Regions from separate parts of the Pseudomonas sp. StFLB209 genome, predicted to be linked through region 2. Evidence: riboswitches for the same ligand, from Rfam matches in the RefSeq annotation. Region 2 holds a riboswitch; each other region holds the start of a gene.
The links. A riboswitch is a leader RNA that binds a small molecule or an ion and turns the genes downstream of it on or off. The one in region 2 is predicted to bind cobalamin.

Region 1: it holds a riboswitch for cobalamin, as region 2 does, so the genes downstream of both, cobW (cobalamin biosynthesis protein CobW) here and cobO (cob(I)yrinic acid a,c-diamide adenosyltransferase) in region 2, are expected to answer to the same signal.
Region 3: it holds a riboswitch for cobalamin, as region 2 does, so the genes downstream of both, PSCI_RS25365 (TonB-dependent receptor) here and cobO (cob(I)yrinic acid a,c-diamide adenosyltransferase) in region 2, are expected to answer to the same signal.

Annotation. Positions count from the first base shown of each region.
Region 1 is NZ_AP014637.1:4,841,159-4,845,691, reverse strand. It holds gene cobN (cobaltochelatase subunit CobN) at 1-925, opposite strand, end outside; gene cobW (cobalamin biosynthesis protein CobW) at 929-1,996, opposite strand; cobalamin riboswitch at 2,086-2,293, opposite strand; cobalamin riboswitch at 2,350-2,561, shown strand; gene PSCI_RS21825 (CbtB domain-containing protein) at 2,657-2,842, shown strand; gene PSCI_RS21820 (CbtA family protein) at 2,856-3,557, shown strand; gene PSCI_RS21815 (cobalamin biosynthesis protein) at 3,565-3,966, shown strand; gene cobM (precorrin-4 C(11)-methyltransferase) at 4,047-4,533, shown strand, end outside.
Region 2 is NZ_AP014637.1:429,493-434,025, forward strand. It holds gene PSCI_RS01940 (cobyrinate a,c-diamide synthase) at 1-177, opposite strand, end outside; gene cobO (cob(I)yrinic acid a,c-diamide adenosyltransferase) at 174-785, opposite strand; cobalamin riboswitch at 883-1,101, opposite strand; gene PSCI_RS01950 (C40 family peptidase) at 1,476-2,015, opposite strand; gene PSCI_RS01955 (C40 family peptidase) at 2,170-2,862, opposite strand; gene PSCI_RS01960 (NAD-dependent deacylase) at 2,939-3,715, opposite strand; gene hda (DnaA regulatory inactivator Hda) at 3,709-4,413, opposite strand.
Region 3 is NZ_AP014637.1:5,698,760-5,703,292, reverse strand. It holds gene PSCI_RS25380 (manganese/iron ABC transporter ATP-binding protein) at 1-866, shown strand, start outside; gene PSCI_RS25375 (metal ABC transporter permease) at 863-1,723, shown strand; gene PSCI_RS25370 (metal ABC transporter permease) at 1,720-2,568, shown strand; cobalamin riboswitch at 2,801-3,017, shown strand; gene PSCI_RS25365 (TonB-dependent receptor) at 3,126-4,533, shown strand, end outside.

The DNA.
Region 1 (4,533 bases), 4.4 Mb from region 2:
ACCCCAGGCCCAGCTCGCTGGCCTGCCAGGCCGGCTCGTTGTCTTGTGCGCAAATGGCCTGGATCACCGGGATATTGCGGCGAAACGGGCGCAGATGCGGCGCTTCCGGGCTGGACTGGGCAAAGCCGGTGGTATTCAGAATCAGCGCGGCATCGACTTGGTCCAGCCAGTCTTCGACCACGCTCAGGCAGCCAGGCTCCTTCAGGCTGGCGACGGCAATCGGCAGCGGATTCAGGCCCTGGGCCTTTAAACGGGCGCAAAACAGGTCGATAAAACCGGTATTGGCTGCCTGCAAGTGCGAGCGGTAGAACAGCAGCGCCGCCACCGGCGCGTCGCTGTCCCAGTCGGCTTGCCAACCGGCAAGCTCGGTGGTGCCGTGCTGCGGATGATAAATCGCGGTGCGCGGCAAGGCCTGCGGTTCCTGCCAAGGGTAACGGCGCTGCAACCAGTGGCTGGCCACGCAATGGAACAGGTTCAGCGCGTTATCCAGCCCGCCTTGACGCAGGTACTGCCAGAGTCGGTCACGCTCGGCGGCCGGCACAGTGGAAAGATCGGCAAGCTCAGGGTCCGGGCGATCATCACCGGGCACCAGGATCACCTGCACGCCGCGCCCGGCCAGCTCCATCAGCCGCTCGACGCCGTAGCGCCAGTAGCCAATGCCGCCGTGCAGCGAGATCAGGATCAACCGCGCATGCTGCAGCACGTCTTCGACATACAGATCGACCGACGCATGGTTCTGGACCTGCATCGGGTTGGCCAGGCGCAGGCTTGGGTAGTCATCCGGCAGTTGCCGGGCGGCTTCGGCCAGCAGCGCGAGGCTGGAGTCACCGCTGCAGAGAATCACCAGCTCGGCGGGGGTCTGGCCGAGATCGGCAATGCTGTCGTCGGGTACAAAGCCGCCGGGCTGGGTTCGCAGCAGGTGCATGGGTCAGCCGGCCAGTGCCGCGTTCAGACGCGCTTCAAGCTGAGCGGCGTCCAGTTCCTGACCAATCAGCACCAGTTGCGTGGCGCGCTCTTCATCGGCTCGCCAGGCGCGGTCGAAGTGTTTGTCAAAGCGCGTACCCACGCCCTGAATCAGCAAGCGCATCGGTTTGCCAGGGATGGCCGCGAAGCCCTTGACGCGCAGGATGCCGTATTCGACCACCAGTTGATTAAGGGCACTGAGCAACACAGCCTCTTCGGCTTGCGGCAGCTTGATGGAGATCGAATCGAAAGCGTCGTGATCGTGATCGTCATCCTCCTCACCATCATGGTGAGAATCATGGTGAGTCTTGCGCCCGTCAATGTGCAGTTCAGACTCGGCGCCAACCCCCAGCAGAACGTTGAGCGGCAGGCGGCCGTTGCTGGCTTCGATGACCTTGACCGCCGGCGGCAGTTCTTCAGCCACTTCGGCGCGCACGGCGGCCAGACCGTCAGCGTCGATCATGTCGGCCTTGTTGAGGATGACCAGATCAGCGCTGGCCAGTTGGTCGGCAAACAGCTCGTGCAGCGGCGACTCATGGTCCAGGTTAGGGTCGAGCTTGCGCTGCGCATCGACCTGATCGGGGTAGGCGGCAAAAGTGCCGGCCTTGACCGCCGGGCTGTCGACCACGGTGATCACCGCGTCAACGGTGCAGGCGTTGCGGATTTCCGGCCACTGGAAAGCTTGTACCAACGGCTTGGGCAGCGCCAGGCCGCTGGTTTCGATCAGGATATGGTCCAGGTCGCCACGCCGCTCGACCAGTTCGCGCATCACCGGGAAGAACTCTTCCTGCACGGTGCAGCACAGGCAGCCATTGGCCAGTTCGTAAACCCGACCGCTGGCTTCTTCTTCGGTACAACCGATGGTGCACTGCTTGAGGATTTCACCGTCGATGCCCAACTCGCCAAATTCGTTGACGATAACCGCGATACGGCGCCCTTCGGCGTTGTCGAGCATATGCCGCAGCAAGGTGGTTTTACCCGAGCCGAGAAAGCCGGTAACGATGGTGACGGGAAGCTTGGCCAGTGTTTTCATCGGATGCCCTTTGGCAATACGGCGGGCAAGCAGGACGACAGCGGCGCATGGCTCGCTGGAGATCGCCACCGGATCACCCCGCCCGGTTGTAGTGAGAATGCTTAGAGGCAGGTCTCCTGGCTTGCGGGGAGCCTTGAACTTCAAGGCATTCACTGCGCCTTCCCGCTCGTTGAGCAGTGGCACGGCAGCGAACATGACCGCTTACAGTTGCGGGGGCAGCTGCGGACTTTCCAGATCTGGGACCGCATTCCCGTCTTAGCCTCACTCGCGTAAGGAACCTCAAGGCCGCAAGGCTACGCAGTGGGCACCGACAGGTCAACGCCGAGATTGACGTTACTGACCGCCCATGCTCTGCTACACACCTTGTTACGGGTGCCCCTCACGGGGTGAAACGGGAAACCGGTGCTGCTCAGGTCCATTGACCAGACAAAGTCCGGTGCTGCCCCCGCAACGGTAAGCGAGCGAAAGGTCTATCCACTGTGCGTACGCGCGGGAAGGCGATCTTTGTCAGACACCCTGTGTGTCCCTCGCAAGCCCGGAGACCGGCCCGCAATCACTTTATTGGACAACCCCGCGGTGGGCGGGCGCCGTCGATGCCTGCCATTTTCATGGTGGGGTTGGTGCGCATGCCTGCCCGTTTCACAACAAGAGGCCAGTGTCATGTCGAGCATCAGCAGCAGCCAGTCGGTCACCACCCCCGCCACTCTCAGCCAGCGCCTGACGGCCGCCATCGGCGCTGTCGTCATCGGTTGCAGCCTGGTGTATTTCGCCGGTTTCTCGCATATCGATGCGGTGCACAACGCCGCCCACGATACGCGCCACAGCGCCGCCTTCCCGTGCCATTGATCGAGAGCCCGTCATGTTCAAGCGCATCCTGCACACCGCAGGTTTCAGCGGCCTGCTCGCCGCCCTGCTGCTGACCCTGGTGCAAAGCCTGTGGGTCACGCCGCTGATTCTTGAGGCAGAAACCTTCGAGCAAGCCCCAGCCGCCCAAGAGCACAGCCATGCGGGCGAACCAGTGGCGGCCCATAGCCACGAACACGACGCCGAAGCCTGGGAGCCTGAAGACGGCTGGCAGCGGCTGCTGTCGACCACCGGCGGTAATCTGGTGGTGGCGGTCGGGTTTGCCCTGATGCTGGCAGGCCTGTATACCCTGCGCGCGCCGAACAGCACGGCGCAGGGCGCGTTCTGGGGACTGGCCGGCTTTGCCGTATTCGTCCTGGCCCCGACCCTCGGCCTGCCGCCTGAATTGCCGGGCACCGCGGCGGCCGAACTGGGCCAGCGCCAGACCTGGTGGATCTCCACCGCTGCCGCCACGGCCGCAGGTCTGGCACTGATGGTGTTTGGCCAAAGCCTATGGCTGAAACTGCTGGGCGCTGCCTGGCTGATCGCCCCGCATCTGTTCGGTGCGCCGCAGCCGGCCGAGCATTCGAGCCTGGCACCCGAGGCGCTGGAAGCGCAGTTCATCATCGCCTCGCTGGTGACCAACGTAGTGTTCTGGGTTGCCCTGGGCACCGTCAGTGCCTGGCTGTTCCGCCGCAGCCATGCCCGCCAGTCCTGACAGTTGCATGGCGATCGGGCTGGGCTGTCATCAGGACTGCCCGGCCGAGGCGCTGCTGGCGTTGATTGAAGCCAGCCTGGCGCAACACGGCCTGACCCTGGACGCCGTCAGCGGCCTGGCTTCAATCGACAAACGCCGCCAGACCCCAGGCTTATTGCAATTGGCCGGGCAGTTGCAGTTGCCACTGGTATTTTTCAGCGCTGCGCAATTGCAGGCGTTCGAGCCGCAGTTGACTCATCGCTCGGCGCTGACTTTGACCCATACCGGCTGTTATGGGGTGGCTGAAAGCGCGGCGCTGGCCCTTGCCAGCCAGCTGGGCAATGCCCCTGCGCGGCTGTTGATCGAGTACCGCAAGACTCGCCAGGCGACATTTGCCTTGGCGATTAGCGCCTTTGACCAGCACCCTTGAATTTCTATAGCCTGTGAGGGCCCTTTTGCGAGCAGAGCTCGCTCCCACAAAGTACTCGCCGTCTTGTTCTGGAGTAACGATTGACTGTCTATTTCATCGGCGCCGGCCCCGGCGATCCGGAGCTGATTACCGTCAAAGGCCAGCGTTTGATTCGTAGCTGCCCGGTCATTATTTATGCCGGCTCACTGGTGCCGGTGGCGGTCCTGGAGGGGCATGGCGCCAGCCAAGTGGTCAACAGCGCCGAATTACACCTCGAACAGATCATTGCCTTGATGAAATCTGCTCATGCACAGAGCCAGGATGTGGCCCGCGTGCACTCCGGCGACCCGAGCCTGTATGGCGCGATCGGCGAGCAGATTCGTTGCCTGCGCGAACTGCAGATTCCATTCGAAATCATCCCCGGCGTCACCGCCACCGCCGCCTGCGCGGCGTTGCTGGAAACCGAACTGACGCTGCCGGACATCGCCCAAAGCGTGATCCTGACCCGCTACGCCGACACCTCACCGATGCCGGCCGGCGAAGCACTGGCCGACCTGGCACGCCACGGCACGACCATGGCGATCCACC
Region 2 (4,533 bases):
GGCGCGTTCGAGAATCATCGGGTCGAGAAAGTCCGGCCCGCACTTGAACACCCGGACCTTGCGGCCCTGATTGCGATGCAAACGTGCCAGGGCAGCAGTGACGGTAGTCTTGCCCTGGCCGGACGCCGGCGCGGCGATCAGCACCGCAGGACATTGTCGCGCTTGCGCATCACTCACAGTTCGATGCCCTTCTGCGCCCGGATGCCGGCCTGGAAGGCATGCTTGACCATGCCGATCTCCGAGACGGTATCGGCCAGCTCGATCAGTTCCGGTTTTGCCCCGCGACCGGTCACCACGACGTGCTGCATCGGCGGGCGCGCCTGCAGGTCGTTGAGCACCTGCTCCAGGTCGAGGTAGCCGTGTTTGAGCGCGATATTCAACTCGTCGAGGATCACCAGATTGATGTTCGGGTCGCTGAGCAACTGCTTCGACACTTGCCAGGCCGCTTCGGCAGCGGCGATGTCGCGCTGGCGGTCCTGGGTTTCCCAGGTAAAGCCCTCGCCCATGACGTGATAACGCACCTGGTCGGGGAAACGGCGGAAGAACAGCTCTTCGCCAGTGGCGTTACGGCCCTTGATAAATTGCACCACGCCACACTGCATATCGTGGCCCATCGCCCGGGCGAGCATGCCAAAGGCCGAGCTGCTCTTGCCCTTGCCATTGCCGCCCAGCACCAGCAGCAGGCCGCACTCGTTGGGCGAGTTGGCGATGCGTTCATCGATAATGGCTTTTTTACGCTGCATGCGCGCCAGATGGCGCTCGTCGCGTTCGAGGGACTCGTTCATCTCAGCTCTCCGCTGGAAAGGCAGGCGAAAGCAGACAACAGGACGACAGAACGCCAAGGCAGTCAGTTGCCTTGCGCAGAGCATCGCCCGCCGTGATGCCTTGAATACGTGACAGGCCGGTCTCCGGGCTCATGAGCGAGGCATTGCCTGCCGACCGTGCGCCTTCCCGGAGAATGTCCAGTGGCACGATGCGCGGTCTTGACTCATTTACCGTTGCGGGGGCAGCGCCGGAATCGAAGTGCGTGTCTTCCCACCGGCTTCCCTGTTTCACCCTGCCAGCCGTTGGCTGCCGGGCACCTGAAACAAACCGCGAAGGGTAGAGGGTTGGGCATGGAGCGTCAAACGGTATCGGGTCGGGTATCGGCGCGTCTGCGCGTAGGAGCGGCTTTAGCCGCGAAGATCTTTAGCGTTGTGCACAGGGTCTTTGCCGCAGTTGTCTGTTCGCCAGGTTCCGTTCTTTACGAGCGGGTTACTTTGGTTTCGCCCAAACTAACCAAAGGCGTTGCTCCGGTCTTGGCCCCGCCCTTCGGGGCGGGGTTCCCTCGCTCCGGCGCCAATCGTCGCGTTCGGCGGCGTCTGTGATAACTCGGTTCAAAAAGCAAAAGCAACAACAGAAGCGAAAGCAATGGCGACGCTTCGCGGCTGAAGCCGCTCCTACAATCTGGGTGTCCGGGCGGACACCCAAGCGGCTCAACGGTTGTTCTGCGCCAGGCTGGAAGGCTCCAGAACGCGCTTGGCGTTCAGGTAGGCTTTCTGCCAATAAGGCGAGCCGAGGCTGTCGAGCTTGACGGTGCCGCCAGTGGCCGGGGCATGCACGAAGCGGCCTTCGCCGACGTAGATGCCGGCATGGGAGACCTGCGAGCCGCCGGAGGTGGCGAAGAACACCAGGTCGCCGGTCTGCAGGTTCTCGCGGCCGACGTTGGGCGCTTTCATCACGATCATGTCGCGGGTCGAACGCGGCAGGCTGATGCCCGCCATGTCGCGGTAGACATAGCCGATCAGGCCACTGCAGTCGAAGCCGGAGTCCGGGGTATTACCGCCCCAGCGGTAAGGCGTGCCGACCAGGCCGAGCGCGCGAAACAGCACGTCTTCGGCAGCGGGTGAATTCAGCACCGCAGGCGCGACGATCACCGGCCGCTGGACGACCTTGGGTTTGGGCGGCGGCGCGCTGGCGCAGGCGCCGAGCAGCGCAGCGAGAGAGATCACGGCACAGCGTAAGAAAATCGACATGACCACAAAAACTCCATCAGGAATGCGGCTTTACTGCCGAAAGCTAGAAAGCCCGTTAAGAGAGACTAGCTGAAGACCAGAGCGCTGTGCAGAGGTTTCAGACAATCCGACCAAACGGGCTTTCCAGTTAACAGGCCGTTTCAAACAGCTTGTGTTAGTTATGACGCTTGTTGCTGACCGGCTTGACGCTGGTGGAAGTCATTGCAGTGGTCTGGGCCTCACCGGAGGCTGGTGCCAACACCAGAGCGCGCTTGGCTTCGACGAAGGTTTTGCTCCAGTAGGTGTCGTCCAGGCTGTCGATCCGCACCCCACCGCTACGGCGGCTGCTGGAGTGGATGAACTGGTCGTCGCCCAGATAGATCGCAGCGTGGCTGATACGGCCGCGGCCGGCAGTGCTGAAGAACAGCAGGTCGCCTGGCTTGAGGTCATGACGCGAGACCTGCGGGGCGTCGATTTTCATCATGTCGCGGCTCGAACGCGGCAGGGTCATGCCGGCTTCTTCGCGGAACAGGTAGCTGATGAAACCGCTGCAATCGAAACCGGCAGTGGAGTTGCCGCCAAAGCGGTAACGGGTGCCGATCAGCGCCTTGCCGCGCTCCAGAATGCTGTCTGCCAGCAACGGCAGCTGGTAGGCGTTCTCGTCGGTGAACTCGGCCAGCTCTTCTTCCGCTTCCAGAGCTTGCTGGGCACGGATGTTGTGCGCCTGACGGGCACTGGATTGAGCGGTAACGGAATTCTGGTATTGAGCGAATTGCTCTGGCTGGGTCACCGATGACTGGGTGGAGCAGCCGAATAGAAAAGTAACTAAAGCGAGTGGCACGAGGGGTGCGAAGCGTAAAACTTGCATGGGCACGACCGTGGCGTCAAAAAATGAGGAGCCGCGACTATGCCCGCTATCCAACCGATTTGCAAATTCTATCGAATTAAATGTGACTTATGAGTTCCGGCATGACATGTGCCGCCCGGCCCTGCAGGAAAATATCCATCCCCGCACTGTGATCAGTGGCCTGAGGATTGATTTCCAGGGTAAAGCCGCCGGTAATCCGCGTGCGCAACACCGGCTCGTGAATATAGGGAAAGCTGGCGGTGGTGCCGATACTCAGCACCGCGTCGAAACCCAGCGCCATTTGCGCTTGCAGAGCGTCTATAGCGGGCTCAGGGAGCATTTCCTGGAACAGAACAACCGGCGGTCGCAAAATGCCATGACAATGGCTACACAGCGGCGGTAGCTCGGCTGACAGGTGCCCGGCCAGTTGCGGGTCTTCGGCGCCGCACGCCTGGCAAAACAGCGGAGTCATTTGCCCATGAATCTCGATCAGGCGCTCCGGCGGACTGCCCGCAGCCCGGTGATAGCCATCGACATTCTGGGTCAGCACCCAGCAATCAGGCTTGAGGCGCTGTAATTGCGCGATGGCGTAATGGGCGATGTTGGGCTCGCCAGCAAGGCAGGCCTTGCCCAGTTCAGCGATGTATTTCCAACACAGCGCCGGATCGCGGCGCAGCATCGGCCCGGACAGCGCCATTTCAATAGGCAAGCCATCATCGGTACGGCCGTTATACAGGCCGCCCAGACCACGATAGGTCGGCAACCCTGAATCGGCCGACAGACCGGCACCGGTGATGATCAGAATACGTTGGGCATGCCGCAAGGCGGCGGCGGCCTGGCGGATCAGTTGCTGATCGAGCGGCGCCGCTACCACCCAAGGGTTTCCTTGAGAAAAGGAATGGTCAGTTTGCGCTTTTCTTGCAGCGAGGCCTGATCGAGGCGTTCAAGCAGTTCGAACAACGCACTCATGCTGCGCGTGCCACGGGTCAGAATGAAATGCCCGACTTCGTCGGTGAGGTGCAGACCACGGCGCGAGGCACGCAGTTGCAAGGCGCGCAGCTTGTCTTCATCAGACAGGCCGCGCATCTGGAACACCAGCGCCATGGTCAGGCGTGACTTGAGGTCAGGCAGCTTGATCGACAGCTCGCGAGGTGACTTGGACGCGGCAATCAATAAACGCCGGCCACTGTCACGCAAACGATTGAACAGGTGAAACAGCGCCTCTTCCCAGTCAGCCTTGCCGGCGATGGCCTGCAAGTCATCCAGGCAAACCAGTTCGTACTGCTCAAGATGATCGAACAGCTCGACGCCCTGCTCGAGCAACTCGGTCAGCGGCAGGTAGACCGCCGGCTCGCCCAGTTGCTTGAAGCGCAGGCAGGCCGCCTGCAACAGATGAGAGCGCCCCACCCCGTCTTTGCCCCACAGATAGATGAGGCTTTCGGTCCATCCCGCATCGGCCTCGCACAACCGCTCGACATAGCCGAGGGCCGCCGCGTTGGCGCCGGGATAGTAATTGATGAAAGTGGCGTCATCGCGCAGACGCACACTCAGGGGCAGCTGAACCGGTTTCATGCTGACTGGGCGCTTCCTGGGAGCAAGCGATGACCTCTGAATAAAGTTAGCAAAGTCTATACCCGTGAGGCGGACCGCACAATGCGACAGACTTCAAGCAAAATCAAAGGCTTGCGTTTT
Region 3 (4,533 bases), 5.3 Mb from region 2:
CGGACCTGGCCCTGCAGCACTGGGGTATTGAGGTGACCGATGTCACGGTCACCTATCGCAATGGACACACGGCACTACACGATGCCAGCTTTCGCATTCCGGCTGGCACCATCGCCGCATTGGTCGGCGTCAATGGTGCTGGCAAGTCCACTTTGTTCAAGGCCTTGATGGGTTTTGTCAGGCTGGCCAAGGGCGAGATCCGGGTCATGGGGCTGCCGGTGGCTCAGGTGCTCAAGCGCAATATGGTGGCTTATGTGCCGCAGGCCGAGGAGGTCGACTGGACCTTTCCGGTGCTGGTCGAAGATGTGGTGATGATGGGCCGCTACGGCCACATGGGCATGCTGCGCATCCCGCGCAAGGCTGATCGGCTGGCCGTCGAAGCAGCACTGGCGCGGGTCGACATGACCAGTCTGGCCAAGCGCCAGATCGGCGAGTTGTCCGGTGGCCAGAAAAAACGCGTGTTCCTTGCCCGTGCGCTGGCTCAGGACAGCAAGGTGATCCTGCTCGACGAACCGTTCACCGGCGTGGACGTCAAGACTGAAGACCAGATCATCACGCTGTTGCGTGAGCTGCGTGACGAAGGCCGGGTGATGCTGGTCTCTACCCACAACCTGGGCTCGGTGCCTGAGTTCTGCGACCGCACCGTGCTGGTCAAGAACACGGTACTGGCCTACGGCCTGACCGAAGAGGTGTTTGTTCAGGACAATCTGGAACAGGCGTTCGGTGGTGTATTACGCCACTTCATGATCAACCCGGCGGTGGGCGATCCGGGGCATCGGGTCGGCATCTTCACCGATGACGAACGGCCGCTGGTGATTCGCGATGGCATCGCCACCCGCCGTGAACCGCGAGAGCCGCAGTCGTGATTGCCGGGCTGCTGGAACCCTTCGCCTATGAGTACATGCGCAACGCTATGTGGGTCGCGGCGCTGGTCGGCGGTGTCTGTGCGTTTCTGTCCTGTTACCTGATGCTGCGCGGCTGGTCGCTGATCGGCGATGCGCTGTCGCACTCGATCGTGCCCGGTGTGGCCGGTGCCTACATGATCGGTCTGCCGTTCTCGATCGGCGCGTTCTTCGCTGGCGGCCTGGCCGCAGCAGTGATGCTGTTTCTCAACCAGCGCAGCAAGCTCAAGGAAGATGTGATCATCGGCCTGATCTTCACCTCGTTCTTCGGCCTGGGCCTGTTCATGGTCTCGCTGTCGCCCACTTCCGTGAACATCCAGACCATCGTGCAGGGCAATATTCTGGCGATTACGCCGGGCGATACGGTGCAACTGGTGTTGATTGGCATGATCTCGCTGGTGATTCTCACCGCCAAGTGGAAAGACCTGATGGTCACCTTTTTCGATGAAAACCACGCCCGCTCGATTGGCCTGAACCCGACCCTGCTCAAGGGCATCTTCTTCACCCTGTTGTCAGCCTGCACGGTGGCGGCATTGCAGACCGTGGGGGCGTTTCTGGTGATCTGCATGGTCATCACCCCCGGCGCCACGGCCTACCTGCTGACCGACCGCTTCGAGCGGCTGCTGATCATTGCGGTGAGCATCGGTGCGCTGACCAGCTTTGCCGGTGCCTATCTGAGCTACTTTGTCGACGGTGCCACCGGCGGGATCATCGTGGTGCTGCAGACCGTGATCTTCCTCTGCGCCTTTTTCCTCGCCCCCAAACACGGCATGCTGGCGGCGCGGCGACGCGGCAAGGCGGCTCTGGACGTGCAGCCATGAGCCTGCTGGAAACCTTGCTCAGCCCCTTTGAGTTCGACTTCATGGTCAACGCACTGATCGTTGCGGTGCTGGTCTCGCTGCCGATGGCGCTGCTGTCGTGCTTCATGGTCCTGCGCGGTTGGGCGTTGATGGGCGATGCGGTGTCCCACGCAGTGTTTCCGGGGGTGGTGATCGCCTACATCATCAATATTCCCTACGCCGTGGGCGCCTTCGTGGCAGGGATGTTCTGCGCCATCAGTTCGGGCTTTCTCAAGGACAACAGCCGCATCAAACAGGACACGGTGATGGGCGTGGTGTACTCCGGGATGTTCGGTCTGGGGCTGGTGCTGTATGTGAAGATCGAATCGGCTGTGCATCTGGACCACATCCTGTTCGGCGACATTCTCGGGGTAGGGTTGGACGACATCCTCGGCTCAGCGTTGATCGCCGCGTTGACCCTGCTGGTCATCGGCCTGAAATGGAAAGACCTGCTGCTGCATGCTTTTGACCCGGCACACGCCCAGGCGGTGGGCCTGCGGGTGCGCTGGCTGCATTATGGACTGCTGAGTCTGATATCCCTGACCATCGTCGGTGCGCTCAAGGCGGCGGGGATCATCCTTGCGATCGCCTTGCTGATCGCGCCAGGGGCGATTGCCTTGCTGTTGACCCGGACCTTCAAGGCCATGCTGCTGGTGTCCATGCTGATTTCACTATTGGCGGCGTTCTTCGGGGTGTACCTGGCGTTCTTCCTCGACAGCGCCCCGGCGCCGACCATCGTGATGTTCTATACCGTGCTGTTTATCGGCGCGTTTATCCGGGTCAGCGTGCAGCAGCGTTTCGTTACGACTGAACACTCAAGCAACTGAAGTTTCTTCAGTTGCTGTTGCCGTTGCCTTTGATCTTTGAGTAGAGATGGCACAGACGACGCAAATCGCGACTTGGGCGCTGGCCGAGGGTAGGCGTCGATTCGGGGGCGAAACCGGCAGCCCAGACAACCGCGACAATGACCCATGCACAAAACGCAAGACCAATTCGCGGCTAAAGCCGCTCCTACGGCGGTGAGTCATCTACTATTGACTCGACCGTTCATCGGTGGTCAGATGCCGCCCAGTTTCAGGTGTCCCATGCCGCCGTGCATGGGGTGAAACGGGAAGCCGGTGCGTCACTCAGATGACCAGTCCGGCGCTGCCCCCGCAACGGTAGGCGAGCGAAACCTTCTATATACCACTGTGCTACAGCCTCACAGGCTGCATGGGAAGGTGAAGGTTTCATGATCCTCGCAAGCCCGGAGACCGGCCTGCAACTTCAGTTTGGCAACCCCGCGGTGGGCGGGCGCAGGCCGGTATTCGGGTGCGTCTGCGTGCCTGATTGCCTATGCGTTATTCCCCTCCGGGTTCATCTTTCCTCATCGAGTTGGAATAGCATGTCCCGTTTTTCTCCATTGCAGTTCAGCCTGCTGGCGCTCTCGCCGGTGGTCCTTTCTCCTGTAGCCCTGGCCGAGCAACCCGGCAGCCTGGCCTTGCCGGCAACCACAGTTCAAGAGCAGGCCGATCAGCCGCAAACCGCCCTGAGCACCCCGTTGCCCAGCGCTTCGCGGCTCAACCTGACGCCACTGCAAACGCCGGCCAGCGCCACCCGCATCGACAGCACTGCCATCGAGCAGCGCAACAATCAGAGCGTGCAGGACGCGGTGACCCGTGCGCCGGGGATTACCAGCATTGCCGCACCGGGCAACGGCAACACCGCGCTGTCGGCGCGCGGTTTTACCGGGCACGAATCGGTAATGACCCTGTTTGACGGCTCACGCTTCTACACCGGCATGGGCACCCAGACCTTTCCGGTGGACACCTGGATGGTCGAGCACATTGATGTACTGCGTGGCCCGGCATCGGTGCTGTATGGCGAAGGTGCGACCGGGGCGACGGTCAATATCGTGCCGAAGAAACCGTTCGAAGGCGAAATTCGCAACCGCCTGCGCCTGGGTTATGGCTCATACGATCGTCAGCAGGCGGCACTGGACAGTGGCGGCTCGTTGAGCGACAGCCTGAGCTATCGCCTGACCCTCAACCAGCAACAGAGCAATGGCTGGGTCGATCACGGCGATTCGCGCAGCAATGCGCTAAGCCTGGCCGTGCGCTGGCAGGCCAGCGATGACCTGAGCTTTACCCTGGCCCATGATCGCGGCAACAGCGAGCCTTCGTCGTACTTCGGCACGCCATTGATCGACGGCCACTACCGCGACAGCCTGCGCGACGAGAACTACAACCTGCGTAACGCCGTGCAGCGTTACGACGATCAATGGACACGCCTGACCACCGACTGGACGCTCAGCGACTCAATCAGCGCCAGCAATCAGCTGTACTACGTCAAGAGCCGCCGTCACTGGCGCAATGCTGAAATCTACAGCTGGGACAGTACACGCGGCCAACTGCTGCGCGGCGACTACCTGGAAATCAAGCACGACCAGGAACAGATCGGCGACCGCCAGAGCTTTACCTTCAAGCACTCGCTGTTCGGCCTGGACAGCCAGACCGTGGTGGGCGCCGAGTACAACAAGATCCGCTTTGAGCTCGATAACAACTCGCCGTACAACGATGTTGGCGGCGACTACATCGACCCATGGCAAGCGGCTGACGGCTATTTCCAGAGCAACTCGCCGTTCCGGCCGCTGGCCAACACCGTCACCCACACCTTCGCCCTGTTTGCCGAAAACCGCCTGCAACTGTCCGAGCGCTGGTCGCTGGTTACCGGCATCCGCCGCGACCAGAACCACATCAATCGCGACGACATGCGCGCCGGCACCCGCAGCGACCGTAGCCTCGATGGCGGCA